Regions from separate parts of the Massilia sp. DWR3-1-1 genome, predicted to be linked through region 3. Evidence: predicted binding sites of a transcription regulator. Region 3 holds the regulator's gene; each other region holds the start of a gene.
The links. The regulator sigma-54, encoded in region 3, starts transcription at its own class of promoters, with help from an activator protein. The targets are predictions, from matches to a motif close to TGGCANGNAANCTGCTTT.
Positions count from the first base shown of each region.

Region 1: the regulator sigma-54 is predicted to act here: its motif matches at 1,846-1,863, upstream of adh (aldehyde dehydrogenase).
Region 2: the regulator sigma-54 is predicted to act here: its motif matches at 2,080-2,097, upstream of ACP7EY_RS14880 (urease accessory protein UreD).

Region 1 is NZ_JAFCXL010000011.1:3,171-8,204, forward strand. It holds gene ACP7EY_RS13060 (TonB-dependent receptor family protein) at 1-663, opposite strand, end outside; gene ACP7EY_RS13065 (beta-propeller fold lactonase family protein) at 838-1,770, shown strand; gene adh (aldehyde dehydrogenase) at 1,934-3,454, shown strand; gene ACP7EY_RS13075 (DUF779 domain-containing protein) at 3,464-3,871, shown strand; gene ACP7EY_RS13080 (methanol/ethanol family PQQ-dependent dehydrogenase) at 3,944-5,034, shown strand, end outside.
Region 2 is NZ_JAFCXL010000013.1:28,379-33,412, forward strand. It holds gene ACP7EY_RS14870 (SulP family inorganic anion transporter) at 1-95, shown strand, start outside; gene ACP7EY_RS14875 (DUF1302 domain-containing protein) at 218-1,990, shown strand; gene ACP7EY_RS14880 (urease accessory protein UreD) at 2,107-2,973, shown strand; gene ureA (urease subunit gamma) at 2,999-3,301, shown strand; gene ACP7EY_RS14890 (urease subunit beta) at 3,327-3,635, shown strand; gene ureC (urease subunit alpha) at 3,632-5,034, shown strand, end outside.
Region 3 is NZ_JAFCXL010000005.1:111,548-116,581, forward strand. It holds gene ACP7EY_RS07055 (KdsC family phosphatase) at 1-364, shown strand, start outside; gene lptC (LPS export ABC transporter periplasmic protein LptC) at 336-962, shown strand; gene lptA (lipopolysaccharide transport periplasmic protein LptA) at 1,016-1,618, shown strand; gene lptB (LPS export ABC transporter ATP-binding protein) at 1,618-2,373, shown strand; gene ACP7EY_RS07075 (RNA polymerase factor sigma-54) at 2,388-3,872, shown strand; gene hpf (ribosome hibernation-promoting factor, HPF/YfiA family) at 3,952-4,308, shown strand; gene ACP7EY_RS07085 (enoyl-CoA hydratase/isomerase family protein) at 4,417-5,034, shown strand, end outside.

The DNA.
Region 1 (5,034 bases), on a different contig from region 3:
GTGCGCGCGGTAGCCGTCGGTGTCGAAGCGCGAGGCGTCGAGCACGTAGCCGATGCCGCTGGCGGCGCCCTGGGCGTTGACGTCGATCTTGCTGCTGCCGTAGCTGCCCCCGCTGACGGTCGATTCGAGCGTCGGCCGGCCTTCGCCGTCGCGCGTGACGAGCTGAATCACGCCACCCGAGTGGTTGCCGTAGATCGCGGAAAATGGCCCGCGCAGCACTTCGATGCGTTCGGCCATGTCGAGGTTGAAGGCGGACGGCTGGCCTTGGCCGTCGGGCATGGTGGCCGGCACGCCGTCGCTGATCAGGCGCACGCCGCGCACGCCGAAGGCCGAGCGGGCGCCGAAGCCGCGCGAGGAAATCTGCAAATCCTGCGCGTAGTTCTGGCGGTTCTGCGCCACCAGGCCCGGCACCGCGGCCAGGGCTTCGGAGGCGTTGACGCGCATCTGGCCATCGCGGATGCGGGCGGCGTCGACGACGTCGATGGCGGCGGGCAAATCGAAACTGCTGTGCTCGAGGCGGCTGGCACTGATGACGACGACGTCCATCGGCTGCTGCGGTGGCGGTGGCGCCACGGGCGTGTCGGCGGCGGCGGCGAAACCGGCGGCGGGCGCCAGCACGGCAAACAGGCTGGCAACGGCTTTCAAGCGGAACGGCGCAAGCATGGATTCTCCAGAAAAAGAACGGACATTTTAAGTATTAAGCAATATACCTGCCATGCCAGATGCTGCACCGCACACTTGGCGCTGTCGCCGCCCCGCTGCACATGGCACGGTGCTTGCAGCGTTTTACGCAGGCGCGCAGCCGCGCGCGAGGATCGATCGTCAAAGGGTTTTACCGTGAAAAAATCGCTACTGTTTGCGCTGCTGTGTTCGGCAGGCCTGGCCGGCGCCGCACCGTTTGCCTATGTCCCCAATGAAAAATCGGGCACCGTCAGCGTGATCGACACCGCCACCGACACCGTCGTGCGCGAAATTGCCGCCGGTAAGCGTCCACGCGGCATCGCCGTCGCCCCCGGCGGCGCCCGCCTGTTCGTCAGCGACGCCAGCGCCAACGTCCTGCTCAGCTTGCCCACCGGCGGCGAGCGCCGTGGCAGCACGCCGCTGGGCAAGTCGCCCGAGGGCGTCGGCATCGCCGCCGACGGCCGCCTGGTCGCCGTGGCCGTCGAAGAAAGCAATAGCGTGACCCTGATCGACGCCGCAAGCGGCGCCGTGGTGGCCGACATCAAGGTGCAGGGCAAAAATCCGGAACACGCCGTCTTCAGCCCCGATGGCCGCTGGCTGCTGGTATCGGCCGAGGAGGCCGAGCAGGTCGACGTGATCGATGTCGCCGCCCGCCGCCAGGTGGGCAGCATCGCCGTGGGCCTGCGCCCGCGCGGCATCGGTTTTACGCCGGACGCCACGCGCGCCTACGTCGCCTGCGAGCTCGTCAACACGGTGTATGCGATCGACCTGGCCAGCCGCAAGGTGATCGCCACCATCCCCGCCGGCAAGAATGCCAACGGCATCGCCATGGCTCCCGATGGCAAGCAGGTGTGGGTGTCGAACGGCACCGACGGCACCGTGATGCGGATCGACACGGCAAAGAACGTCATCACCGCTACCGTGCCGGTCGGCAAGCGTCCGTGGAATATGGCCATCACGCCCGACGGCGCCAAGTTGTATGTGGCCAACGGTCGTTCCAACAGTGTCTCCGTCATCGACACGGCCAGCGCGCGCAAGCTGGCCGACATCGCGGTGGGGGAATTGCCCTGGGGTGTCGTCATCGAGTGAACGGAAACGTGACACCTGTTCCATTCTGGATCAACTGATCGGCACAGTCGCCCGCTGCCAGCCCCGCAAACGGGCTGGCACGGTGTTTGCGAATCCTCTGGGTGTGAACAAGCACACCGTCGGCCCAGACGGCATCCATTACAACACCACACTAGAGGACGACATGAATCTCGCGGACATCAGCAAACTGGGCGTTGCCAATCCCTTCAAGCAACGCTATGACAACTACATCGGCGGCAAGTTCGTCGCCCCCGTCAAGGGCGCATATTTCGCCAACATCACGCCCATCACCGGGCAGCCGTTTTGCGAAATCGCCCGCTCGACGGCCGAGGACATCGAACTGGCGCTCGACGCCGCCCACGCCGCCAAGGATGCCTGGGGCAAGACCTCGCAGACCGAGCGCGCCAATATCCTCAACAAGATTGCCGACCGTATCGAGCAGAACCTGACCCTGGTGGCCACGGCCGAGACCATCGACAACGGCAAGCCGATCCGCGAAACCATGGCCGCCGACATCCCGCTGGCGATCGACCATTTCCGCTATTTTGCCGGCTGCATCCGCGCCCAGGAAGGCTCGGTCGCCCAGATCGATCACGAGACCTATGCTTACCATTTTCACGAACCGCTGGGCGTGGTGGGCCAGATCATTCCGTGGAACTTCCCGATTCTCATGGCTGTGTGGAAACTGGCGCCCGCGCTGGCGGCCGGCAATTGCGTGGTGCTCAAGCCGGCCGAGCAGACGCCCGCGTCGATCATGGTGTTGATCGAGCTGATCGGCGATTTGCTGCCGCCGGGCGTGCTCAACATCGTCAACGGCTTTGGCCTGGAAGCGGGTAAGCCGCTGGCCTCGAACAAGCGCATCGCCAAGATCGCCTTTACGGGCGAGACCGGCACCGGCCGCCTGATCATGGGCTACGCTGCGCAGAACCTGATTCCCGTCACGCTCGAACTGGGTGGCAAGTCGCCCAATATCTTCTTCGAAGACGTGATGGATGCCGACGACGACTTCTTCGACAAGTGCCTGGAAGGCTTCGCCATGTTCGCCCTCAACCAGGGCGAAGTGTGCACCTGCCCCTCGCGCGTGCTGATCCAGGAATCGATCTACGAAAAATTCATCGAACGGGCCCTGCAGCGGGTGGCCGCCATCAAGCAGGGCAATCCGCTGGACGCCTCGACCATGATCGGCGCCCAGGCCTCGCAGGAGCAGCTGGAAAAAATCCTGTCCTACCTCGACATCGGCAAACAGGAAGGGGCCCAGTTGCTGGCCGGCGGCGCGCGCAATACGCAAGAGGGGGATCTGGCCGGCGGCTACTACGTCACCCCCACCGTGTTCAAGGGCGACAACAAGATGCGCATCTTCCAGGAAGAAATTTTTGGACCAGTCGTCTCCGTCACCACCTTCAAGGATGAAGCGGACGCCTTGCGCATTGCCAACGACACCCTGTACGGCCTGGGCGCCGGCCTGTGGACGCGCGACGGGTCGCGCGCCTTCCGCGTGGGTCGCGCCATCCAGGCGGGCCGCGTGTGGACCAATTGCTACCACCTGTACCCGGCCCACGCCGCCTTCGGTGGCTACAAGCAGTCCGGCATCGGCCGCGAGAATCACAAGATGATGCTCGACCATTACCAGCAGACCAAGAACCTGCTGGTGAGCTACAGCCCGAAAGCGCTGGGTTTCTTTTAAGGACATGCCATGAACCACGCGCTGGCCCGGGTGGTGGCCACCGATGCCGCCCTACAGATGATTGCCGAATTACGCCAGAAGCACGGTCCGCTGATGTTTTTCCAGTCCGGCGGCTGCTGCGATGGCAGCACGCCGATGTGTTACCCGGCCGGCGAATTCCATCTCAGCGACACCGATGTCTACCTGGGCAACCTGGGCGGCGCGCCGTTCTACATGGGACTCGAACAGTTCGCCTATTGGGAGCACACGCAGCTGATCATCGACGTCGTCAACGGCAATGGCGGCATGTTCTCGCTCGACAACGGCACGGGCCGGCGTTTTCTGACCCGGTCCCGCTTGTTCACGGACGACGAGTGCCGCCAGTTGCAGAACGCCGGCGCGGCCCCGCGTCATCCTGCGCAGGAAGCAGGCACATAGCACTACAGCAGCGCATAACCATAAGACCAAAACAGGAGAAAGATTGTGCAGAAGAAAATCATCACGGGATGTGTGCTGGGCTTGGCCGCGGTCGCGGCGGTCCAGGCGGCCAACGTCACCCAGGCCATGCTGTCGAACACGGCCAAAGACCCGAAAAGCGTGCTGTCGTTCGGCATGGGCACGGAAGGGCAGCGCTATTCGCCGCTGACGCAAATCAATACGCAAAACGTCGCCAGGCTCACGCCCGCCTGGTCGATGTCGTTTGGCGGCGAAAAGCAGCGGGGCCAGGAATCGCAGCCGCTCATTCACAACGGCAAGATGTTCGTCACCGCCTCGTACTCGCGCATATTTGCCGTCGACCTGAAAACCGGCAGCAAGCTGTGGAAGTACGAGCACCGCCTGCCGGACGGCATCATGCCCTGTTGCGATGTGGTCAACCGTGGCGCCGCCCTGTTCGGCAACTTGGTGATTTTCGGCACGCTCGACGCCCAACTGGTGGCGCTCGACCAGGACACCGGCAAAGTGGTGTGGAAGGAAAAAGTCGACGATTACGCGGCCGGCTATTCGATGACGGCCGCGCCCCTGATCGCCAAGGGCATGTTGCTCACGGGCGTGTCCGGCGGCGAGTTCGGGGTGGTGGGGCGCGTCGAGGCGCGCGACCCGATGACGGGCCAGCTGATCTGGTCGCGTCCCACCGTCGAAGGCCACATGGGCCACAAGTACGACAAGGACGGCAAGGCCAGCGACAACGGCATCTCCGGCACCACCAACAAGACCTGGCCGGGCGATCTGTGGAAAACCGGTGGCGCCTCCACCTGGATGGGCGGCACCTACGACGAAAGTACGGGCCTGGCCTATTTCGGCACGGGCAATCCGGCGCCGTGGAACAGCCACCTGCGTCCCGGCGACAATCTGTATTCGTCCTCGACGGTGGCGATCGACCCCAGCACGGGCCTGATCAAATGGGCCTACCAGAATACCCCGAACGACTCCTGGGATTTCGACGGCGCCAACGAGTTCGTCACCTTCGACATGGACGGCAAGCGCTACGGCGGCAAGGCCGACCGCAACGGCTTTTTCTACGTCATCGACGCCAACAACGGCAAGCTGCAGAACGCCTTCCCCTTCGTTAAAAAAATCACCTGGGCCAGCAGCATCGACCT
Region 2 (5,034 bases), on a different contig from region 3:
TGGACCGCCTGAAGGCGGTCAAGCTGCTCGAGTCGATCAGCGGCAATGTCTACCTGAGCACCGCGAACGCCTGGGATGCGCTGACCAAGGCATAGGCGGGCGCGGCGAAAACGCCACAGCCCGATGCGCGCCGCATGACTTGATGATCCACCCCCGATAGCGATTGACCGTGCGCAAAGCGCTCGTTATCGTTGACCCGTTCACGTACGGGGGCCCCGTGACGACAGTCGATGCATACCGGCTTGTGGCGCTGCGGGCAGTGGTCGGGCTGGCGCTGGGCCTTGGTCTGGCCGTGCGCTGCGTCCACGCCGCGCCCGTCTTCATCATCGGCGGCCGCATCGACCTGGGCGCCGTGTTCCGGCTCGAGGAGCCCGACCGGCGCCTGCCGTTCGCCCTCAACGGCGCCGTCGCCGGGGTGACAACGCGCAATGGCACCGGCGCCAACGCCGACGACGCCACCCTCAATTTTCGCCGCCACCAGGCCGTCTCGCGCACCCTCAGCGCCAGCGTCGATGTGGGCGCCCGCTACCAGGACACGCGCGCGCTGCTGCGCGTCAAGGGCTGGCGCGACGACGCCTTGCTGCGCGACGGCCGCCCCTGGGGCAGCGCCGCCAACAATTACGCGGCCGGCCAGGCCCTCAGCGACGCCGGCGCGCCGCCGCTGTCGCGTTTTTCCGGCGTGGTGGTGGGCGAGGCCTGGGTCGAGCAGCGCATCGACGCGGGCCGCTGGCGCCTGCTGGCACGCGCTGGCCAGCAAAGCCTGGACTGGGGCGCCAGGATGGGTTTTGGCGGCGGCCTCGAGGTGCTCACGCCACGCGACCTGCCGGCCAGCCGGCGTGCCGGCGCGCGGCCGGATGACGTCAAGGTGCCCGTGCCGATGCTGTTCGCCAGCGCCGAAGTCGACGGCGCCAGCGCCGTCGAGCTGTTTTACCAGGGCCGCTTCCGGCCCAACGCCATCGACATGTGCGGCACCTTCTTTGCCGTCAACGACTACCTGGTCGACGGCTGCGACAAGGTCATGAGCGGCGCCCCGGCGGTGGACGACCGCAGCCGGGTGGCGCTGGGCGCCTACCTCAGGCGCTTGCCCACGCCGCCGCCGCAGGCAAGCCAGTTCGGCGCCGCGTTGCGCTGGCGCTGGCCGGCGCTGGGCCTGCAACTGGGCGCCTATCACGCCCGCTACACCAGCCGCACGGCGGTGCCCAGCCTGCACAAATCCAGCCGCGCCGGCCCCGCCTTCATCGCCGGCGACCCCGATGGCAAAAATATCGCCTTCTTCACCGAATACCCGGAAGCGCTGCGCATCGACGCGCTCACGTTCAGCCACAGCGGCGGGGCCTATGGCGAACTGTCATACCGGCCCCGCCAGCCCTTGTTGTTCGGCCCCGGCGACGCGCTGCCGCCCTTTCTCAATCCCGCCGCGCCGTCGCTGCTGCGGCGCGACGCCGACGCCATCGCCGCGGGCGCCGTGTTTCATGGCTACGAGCGCTACCCCATGTGGCAGGGGCAGCTCGGTGTGCGGGGGCAAGGGGACGGGCCGGTGGCGCTGGGCTGGTCGGCCGAGGTGGTGCTCAAGCATGTCGCCGGCCTGCCCGGGCAGGCGCTGCGCCGCTACGGCCGCGCCGACGTGTTTGGCACCGGGCCCGTGCAGGGCCTGTGCAACGCCAACATGACGGTGCCGGCCCTGCAATGCAGCGAGCGCGGTTATGTCAGCCGCAACGCCGCCGCCTGGCGCGCGCGCGTGGAACTGCCGCTGCCGCCGCTGGTCGAGGCGCTCAGCGCCACCGCCGCGCTGGGCGTGGTCCACGATGTGCGCGGCTGGTCCGCCGATGCCCTCATCAACCAGGGCCGGCGCAGCGCCAATCTCGGTGTGCGCGCCGTGTACCGCCAGCGCTACCACGTCGAGGTGGCCTGGCTGCCCGTCTGGGGCGGCGACTACAACGCCACCGCCGACCGCGACGTGCTGGCCATCTCGGCCGGCTTTTCCTTTTAATAAATGCACCAGCATGGTGCATTTTCTGCGGGCATGGTGAACCTTGCCCCGTGCCTGCCCGCGCCCGGTGCGAAGTGTTTCTGCAGGGCTGGCATGGTACGTGCTAATTTGTTTGCATGCCTGACTGTCTTGCCGTTCCCGATTCGCCTGTCCCCGTTGCGCCGCCGCGTGCCCACGCGCCGTGGCAGGCCAGCCTGCGCCTGCGTTTCGTCGACGACGCCGGCGTCACCCGACTCGTCGAGCGGCGCCACAGCGGCCCCTTGCGCGTGCAAAAAGCCCTGTATCCCGAGGGCGGCGCCATCTGTCACGCCATCGTCGTCCATCCGCCCGGCGGCGTGGTGGGCGGCGATATGCTGGCCATCGACGCCACGGTGGAAGCCGGTGGCCACGCGCTGCTCACCACGCCGGGGGCGGCCAAGTGGTACCGCGCCAACGGCCGCCAGTCGCGCCAGGACGTGCGGCTGGCGGCGGGCGCCGGCGCTGCGCTCGAATGGCTGCCGCAGGAAACCATTTTTTTCAACGACGCCGACGTCCGCCTCGATCACAGCGTCGAGCTGGCAGCGGGCGCGCGCTATATCGGCGCCGAGATCCTGTGCTTCGGCCGGCGCGCCTCGGGCGAGACCTTCCGCGGCGGCGTGATTCGCCAACGCACGCAGATTCGCAGTGCCGGCAAGCTGCTGTGGTGGGAGCAGGGCACGCTCGCTGCCGCCGGCGCGGCCATGCACAGCCCCTTCGGCCTGGGCGGCGCCAGCGTCTGCGCCACCCTGACCGGGGTTGGCGCGCCGCTGCCGGCGGCCCTGCTGGCGCAGATCCGCGCGCTTGACCCGGACCTGGCGGCCAGCCAGGTCAAGTCGGTGTTCGTGGCCCGGCTGCTGTGCGACGACAGCGAGCGCGCGCGCCAGCTGGTGACGGCCGCCTGGCAACTGCTGCGGCCCCACCTGCTGGGCTGCGCGGCGCCGGTGCCGCGCATCTGGAACACCTGAACCCCAAAGACAAAAGAGAGACACCATGGACCTGACCCCCCGCGAAAAAGACAAGCTGCTCATTTTTACCGCCGGCCTGCTGGCCGAACGCCGGCTGGCGCGTGGCCTGAAACTCAATTATCCGGAGAGCGTGGCCCTGATCAGCGCCGCCATCATGGAGGGCGCGCGCGACGGCAAGAGCGTGGCCGAACTGATGGCCGAGGGCGCCACCATCCTCACCCGCGCCGACGTCATGGAAGGCATCGCCGAAATGATCCCGGACATCCAGGTCGAGGCGACCTTCCCCGACGGCACCAAGCTCGTCACCGTCCACCATCCCATTCCATGAACCACCAGCGAAAAAAAGGCGTCATATGATACCGGGCGAATACCGGCTGCTGCCGGGTGACATCGAGTTCAACGTCGGCCGCGCCACCACCACCGTGGTGGTGGCCAACAGCGGCGACCGGCCGATCCAGGTCGGCTCGCATTTTCATTTTTACGAGGTCAATCCGGCACTGCTGTTCGAGCGCGCCGGCACCCTCGGCATGCGCCTGAACATCGCCGCCGGCACCGCCGTGCGCTTCGAGCCGGGCCAGCGCCGCACCGTCGAACTGGTGGCGCTGGCGGGCGAGCGCAAGGTCTACGGCTTCAACGCCCTGGTGATGGGGGCGCTGCCATGAGCCGCATCAGCCGCGCCGCCTACGCCGAAATGTACGGCCCCACCACGGGCGATCGCATCCGCCTGGCCGACACCGAACTGTTCATCGAGATCGAGCGCGACTACGCCACCTACGGCGAAGAGGTCAAGTTCGGCGGCGGCAAGACCATCCGCGACGGCATGGGCCAGTCGCAGCGCGTGCACGCCGAGGTGATGGACACGGTCATCACCAACGCCGTCATCATCGACCACTGGGGCATCGTCAAGGCCGATATCGGCCTCAAGAACGGCCTGATCGCCGCCATCGGCAAGGCCGGCAATCCCGACATCCAGCCCGACGTGACGATGGCCATCGGCGGCGCCACCGAGATCATCGCCGGCGAAGGCGCCATCGTCACCGCCGGCGGCATCGACACCCACATCCACTTCATCTGCCCGCAGCAGATCGAGGAAGCCCTGATGAGCGGGATCACCACCATGATCGGCGGCGGCACCGGGCCGGCGGTGGGCACCGCCGCCACCACCTGCACGCCCGGTCCCTGGCACATCCACGCCATGCTGGCGGCGGCCGACGCCTTTCCCATGAACCTGGGCTTTCTGGGCAAGGGCAACGTCAGCCTGCCCGAGCCGCTGATCGAGCAGGTCAAGGCCGGCGCGATCGGCCTGAAACTGCACGAGGACTGGGGCAGCACCCCGGCCGCCATCGACAACTGCCTGGCGGTGGCCGAGCAGATGGACGTGCAGGTGGCGATCCACTCCGACACGCTCAACGAGGGCGGCTTCCTGGAAGCGACCCTGGCCGCCTTCAAGGGCCGCACCATCCACACCTTCCACACGGAAGGGGCGGGCGGCGGCCACGCGCCCGACATCATCGCCGCCGTCGGCGAAATGAACGTGCTGCCGTCGTCGACCAATCCGACCCGGCCGTTCACCGTCAACACGCTCGACGAGCACCTCGACATGCTGATGGTGTGCCACCACCTCGACCCGGCGATTGCCGAAGACGTGGCGTTTGCCGAGTCGCGCATCCGCCGCGAAACCATCGCCGCCGAGGACATCCTGCACGACATGGGCGCCATCTCGATGATGTCGTCGGACTCGCAGGCGATGGGCCGGGTGGGCGAGACCATCATGCGCACCTGGCAGACGGCCCATAAAATGAAGCTGCAGCGTGGCCCGCTGGCGCCCGATGGCAAGGACAACGACAACTTCCGCGTCAAGCGCTACATCGCCAAGTACACCATCAACCCGGCCATCACGCACGGCATTGCGCACGTGGTCGGCTCCATCGAAGTGGGCAAGATCGCCGACCTGGTGCTGTGGAAGCCGGCCTTCTTCGGCGTCAAGCCGTCGATGATACTCAAGGGCGGCATGATCGCGGCGGCGCAGATGGGCGACCCGAACGCCTCGATCCCCACGCC
Region 3 (5,034 bases):
CGTCGCCGTGGCCATCATCAGCGCGCGCAAGTCGCCGGTGGTGGTGCGCCGCGCCGCCGACCTGAAAATCGCCCACGTCTACCAGGGCACTCACGACAAGCGCATCGCCTTTGCCGAGGTGCTGGCGCTGACGGGCCTGTCGGCCGCGCAGTGCGGCTACATCGGCGACGACGTCATCGACCTGCCGCTGCTGCGCCAGGTGGGCTTTGCCGTGGCCGTGCCCAGCGGCCACCCGGAAGTGCAGCACCGCGTCCATTACGTCACCCGCGCCAACGGCGGGCGCGGCGCGGTGCGCGAAGTGTGCGACCTGATCATGCGCGCCCAGCACACCATCGATGCGGCGCTGGCGCCGTATTTCGCCTGACATGGCGCCCGCCCAGCACAGACGCACGGCGCACCGCTGGCAGGTCGGCGCCAGCATTGGCGCCGCCGTGCTGGTCGCGCTCGGCAGTTTCTGGCTGGTCCAGGTGATCAACCGGGGCGACTTCGCCAGCAGCGAGGTGTCGAAAAGCGAGCCTGACTACATCGTCGAGAATTTCAGCGTGGTCAAGATGACCGCCGATGGCAAGCCGCGCTACATCGTCGCCGGCGATAAGCTGACCCACCATCCCGACACCGACAGCGCCGACGTGCTGCGCCCGGTCGTGCAAAGCCTGTCGCCGCCGCTGCCGCCGATGACCATGACGAGCGCCACCGGCCGCATCGACCAGGTCAGGAACATCGTCGACATGCAGGGCGACGTCGTGGTCCTGCGTCCCGGCTCGCCGCACGGCCCGCGCCTGCGCCTGAAAACCGAGGCGCTCACCATCCTCACCGACGAAGACAAGCTACGCACCGATCTGGCCGTTGAAATGCTGCAGGATGCCACCGTCATCACCGGTGTCGGCATGCTGGCCGACCGCGCCGCCAGCCAGGTCGACCTGTACCACCGGGTCCACATCGTCTATCCGCCGAAGCGCTGATGATCTCCACCGAGCCGCCGAACCCTTACCGAACTGAAAGCCGAGAACCGACCATGAACATTCGCCTGCTGCTCTGCGCGCTGATCGCCGCCACCACCTTCGCTGCCGGCACGGCCTGCGCCGAACGGGCCGATTCGAGCAAGCCGACCGTCATCGACGCCGATTCGGCCACCGGCAACGACGTCACCCAGACCCGCACCCTGATCGGCAATGTCGTGCTGCAGCGGGGCACCCTGCTGATGAAGGCGGGGCGCGCCGTCGTCAAGAGCGACCCGGAGGGCTATGTCTACGCCACCTTCTATGCCGCCCCGGGCGGCCTGGCCACGTTCCGCCAGAAACGCGACGGCGCTGACGTCTGGGACGAGGGCGAGGCCGAGCGCATCGAGTACGACAACAAGCTTGAAATCGTCAAGATGTTCTCGAAGGCGAAAATCACCACCCTCGAAGGCAAGCGCAAGACCCAGGAAGTGCAGGGCCCGTACCTGTCCTACGACAGCCGCAAGGAAGTCTATTCGGTCGAGAACGACGTCAGCGGCACCAGCAAGGCCGGCTCGGGCCGCGTGCGCATGGTGATCGAGCCGAAGCAGCCGGCGGCAACGCCAGCGCCCGCCGCCGTGGCGCCGTCGACGCCTGTGCCACCGGCGAAAAAGCCATGATGGAAGCGAAATCCTGCGGCAGTACCCTGATCGTGCGCGGCCTGCAAAAAAGCTATGGCAAGCGGCTCGTCGTGCGCGACGTCTCGCTGCAGGTCGAGTGCGGCGAAGTGGTGGGCCTGCTGGGCCCCAACGGCGCCGGCAAGACCACCTCGTTCTACATGATCGTCGGCCTGGTGGCGTCCGACGCCGGCTCGATCGACATCAGCGGCGTCGACATCTCGAGCCTGCCGATCCACCGGCGCGCCATGCTGGGGCTGTCCTACCTGCCGCAGGAAGCGTCGGTATTTCGCAAGCTGACTGTGGAAGAAAACATCCGCGCCGTGCTCGAACTGCAAAAAGTCGACGGCAAGGCGCTGACCAAGGCGCAGATCAACGAGCGCCTCGACAGCCTCCTGGCCGACCTGCAGATCGACAAGCTGCGCGAGAACCAGGCCTTGTCGCTGTCGGGCGGCGAGCGGCGGCGCGTGGAAATCGCCCGCGCGCTGGCCACCAACCCCCGTTTCGTGCTGCTCGACGAACCGTTCGCCGGGGTCGACCCGATCGCCGTCATCGAGATCCAGCGCATCGTGCGCTTTTTGAAGGAGCGTGGCATCGGCGTGCTCATTACCGACCACAATGTGCGCGAAACGCTGGGCATCTGCGACCGCGCTTACATCATCAATCAGGGCGCCGTGCTGGCCTCCGGGCGCCCCGATGACATCATCGCCGACGAGTCGGTGCGGCGGGTCTATCTGGGCGAACACTTCCGCATGTAGGCCACTGACGAACCATGAAACAGTCCCTCCAACTACGCACGTCGCAGCACCTGGCGCTCACGCCGCAGCTGCAGCAGTCGATCCGCCTGCTGCAGTTGTCGACGCTCGAACTGCACCAGGAGCTCGAGCATCTGCTGTCCGACAATCCCCTGCTCGAGCGTCTCGACGACCCGCTCGACAACTCGGTACGCCTGCTGGCCGATGGCGCCGTCGGCGCCAGCGGCAACGCCGAAGCGCCGGAAGTGTCGAACCAGGATGCGCCGCCCAGCGCCGACGCGCCGGCGGCCGACAGCGGCGAGAACGTCGACATGGGCGGCGAGAGCGCCCAGGACACCAGCGGCGACGGCGAGGACTGGAGCGAAGCGTCGCGCAACAAGTCGCCCGACGACGAGGATTCGCGCCCGCAGATCGAGGCGACGGCCACCAGCCTGCGCGAGCACCTGTGTGAGCAGATGCGCCTGGCCATGCTCGAAGTGCGCGACCGCGCGCTGGTCGAACTGATGATCGACGCGCTCGACGACAATGGCTACCTGACCGAATCGCTCGACGACATCCTCGAGCGCATGCCGGCCGAACTCGAGATCGATCCGGACGAGCTGAAAACCGCCTTGTCGCTGCTGCAAAGTTTTGACCCGCCCGGCGTGGGCGCGCGCAACGCCGCCGAGTGCCTGGCGATCCAGATCCGGCGCATGGCGGGCGTGCCGCTGGTGACGCGCCGCATGGCCCTCGACATCGTCTGCAATCACCTGACCTGGTTCGCCCAGCGCGAATTTAACAAACTCAAAAAAGCCCTCGACTGCGATGACGAGGACCTGCGCGAAGCGCAAGCGGTAATCCGCCAGTGCAATCCGCACCCGGGCGCCGGCTTCGGCGCCGGCGCCTCCGACTACGTGGTGCCCGACGTCATCGTCAAGAAGGGCCGCGGCGGCTGGACCGTGAGCCTGAACAACGACGTCATGCCGCGCCTGCGCGTGAACAGCATGTACGCCAACCTGCTCAAGCAGGGCAAGGGCGAGAGCCAGATGGGCGCGCAGCTGCAGGAAGCGAAGTGGCTGATCAAAAATATGCGCCAGCGCTTCGACACAATTTTGCGCGTGGCCGAGGCCATCGTCGAGCGCCAGAGAAATTTCTTCTCGCACGGCGCAGTTGCCATGCGGCCACTTGTGCTGCGTGAAATTGCTGATACACTGGGCCTACACGAGAGCACTATCTCTCGGGTAACCACTCAAAAATACATGCTGACCCCGCATGGAATGTTTGAGTTGAAATATTTCTTTGGCAGCCACGTAGCGACCGACGCCGGCGGCGAAGCATCGTCGACAGCGATCCGGGCACTGATCGTGCAATTGACAGGAGCGGAAGACCCGAAGAACCCACTTTCAGACAGCAAGATCGCAGATATGCTGGGGGAACAGGGGATGGTCATTGCGCGCCGCACGGTGGCCAAATACCGTGAAGCGCTCAAGATTCCACCTGTCGCTCTCCGCAAGAATCTGTAGATCGTTTTTTCAGTGTTCCTCTACGTCCCGCTTTATGCGGCATGCATGAACAGGAAGCGACATCATCTAAGGAGTGTGTATGAATCTCACAATCAGCGGACATCATCTTGAAGTGACCCCAGCCATCCGTGACTACGTACAGAGCAAACTGGAACGCGTGCGGCGCCATTTTGACCAAGTGATCGACATTGCTGTCATTCTCACCGTCGATAATCTGACTGAAAAAGAAAAACGGCAGAAAGCCGAAATCAACCTCCGATTGCCGGGCAAGACCATCAACGTCAACGCCCTGTCGCACGACCTGTATGCCGCCGTCGACTGTCTCATCGACAAGCTCGACCGCCAGGTCATGAAATACAAATCCCAGATCCAGGACCACGACCACCAGGCCATCAAGCACCTGTCCGAGCAAGAACTCCCGGCCGCTGCCGCTTAAGGCCGACCAATTCGGATGAGGGCGCCGTCAAGGCGCCCTTGTCATTGGGGCGGCCGCTTGTGCGCGGGGCGACTGCTAAAATAGGCGTTTTATTCCAGTCCCCACGCCATGACCGACTTCGTCAAGACCCGCATCGCTGTGCGCACCGGCATCATCACGCTGGACCGCCCGCGCACCCTCAATTCGCTCTCGCTGGACATGATCCGCGCGCTCACCGATGCGCTGCTGGCCTGGCAGGACGACGCCGCGATCGACGCCGTGGTCCTGCGCAGCAGCACCGACAAGGCCTTGTGCGCGGGCGGCGACATCCGGTATTTTTACGATGTCGGCACCTTGCCCACCACGGGCGGCAGCGCGTCGCTGGAAGATTTTTTTACCGAGGAATACCGCCTCAACCACCTGATCCACTTTTACCCGAAAACCTATATCGCCCTGATGGACGGCGTCGTCATGGGCGGTGGCCTGGGCGTGTCGGAAGCGCACCGCGAGCGGGGCCTGCGGGTGGTCACCGACGGCAGCAAGTTGGCCATGCCTGAAGTAAACATCGGCCTGTTTCCCGACGTGGGCGGCAGTTATTTTCTCAGCCATGCGCCCGGCAGACTGGGCTACTACCTGGCTTTGACGGGCTTGACGGTGCGCGCCGCCGACGCCTTGTATTGCGGCCTGGCCGACACCTTCGTCACCCAGGCCACCATGCCGGCGCTGCTCGAACTGATTGAGCGCACG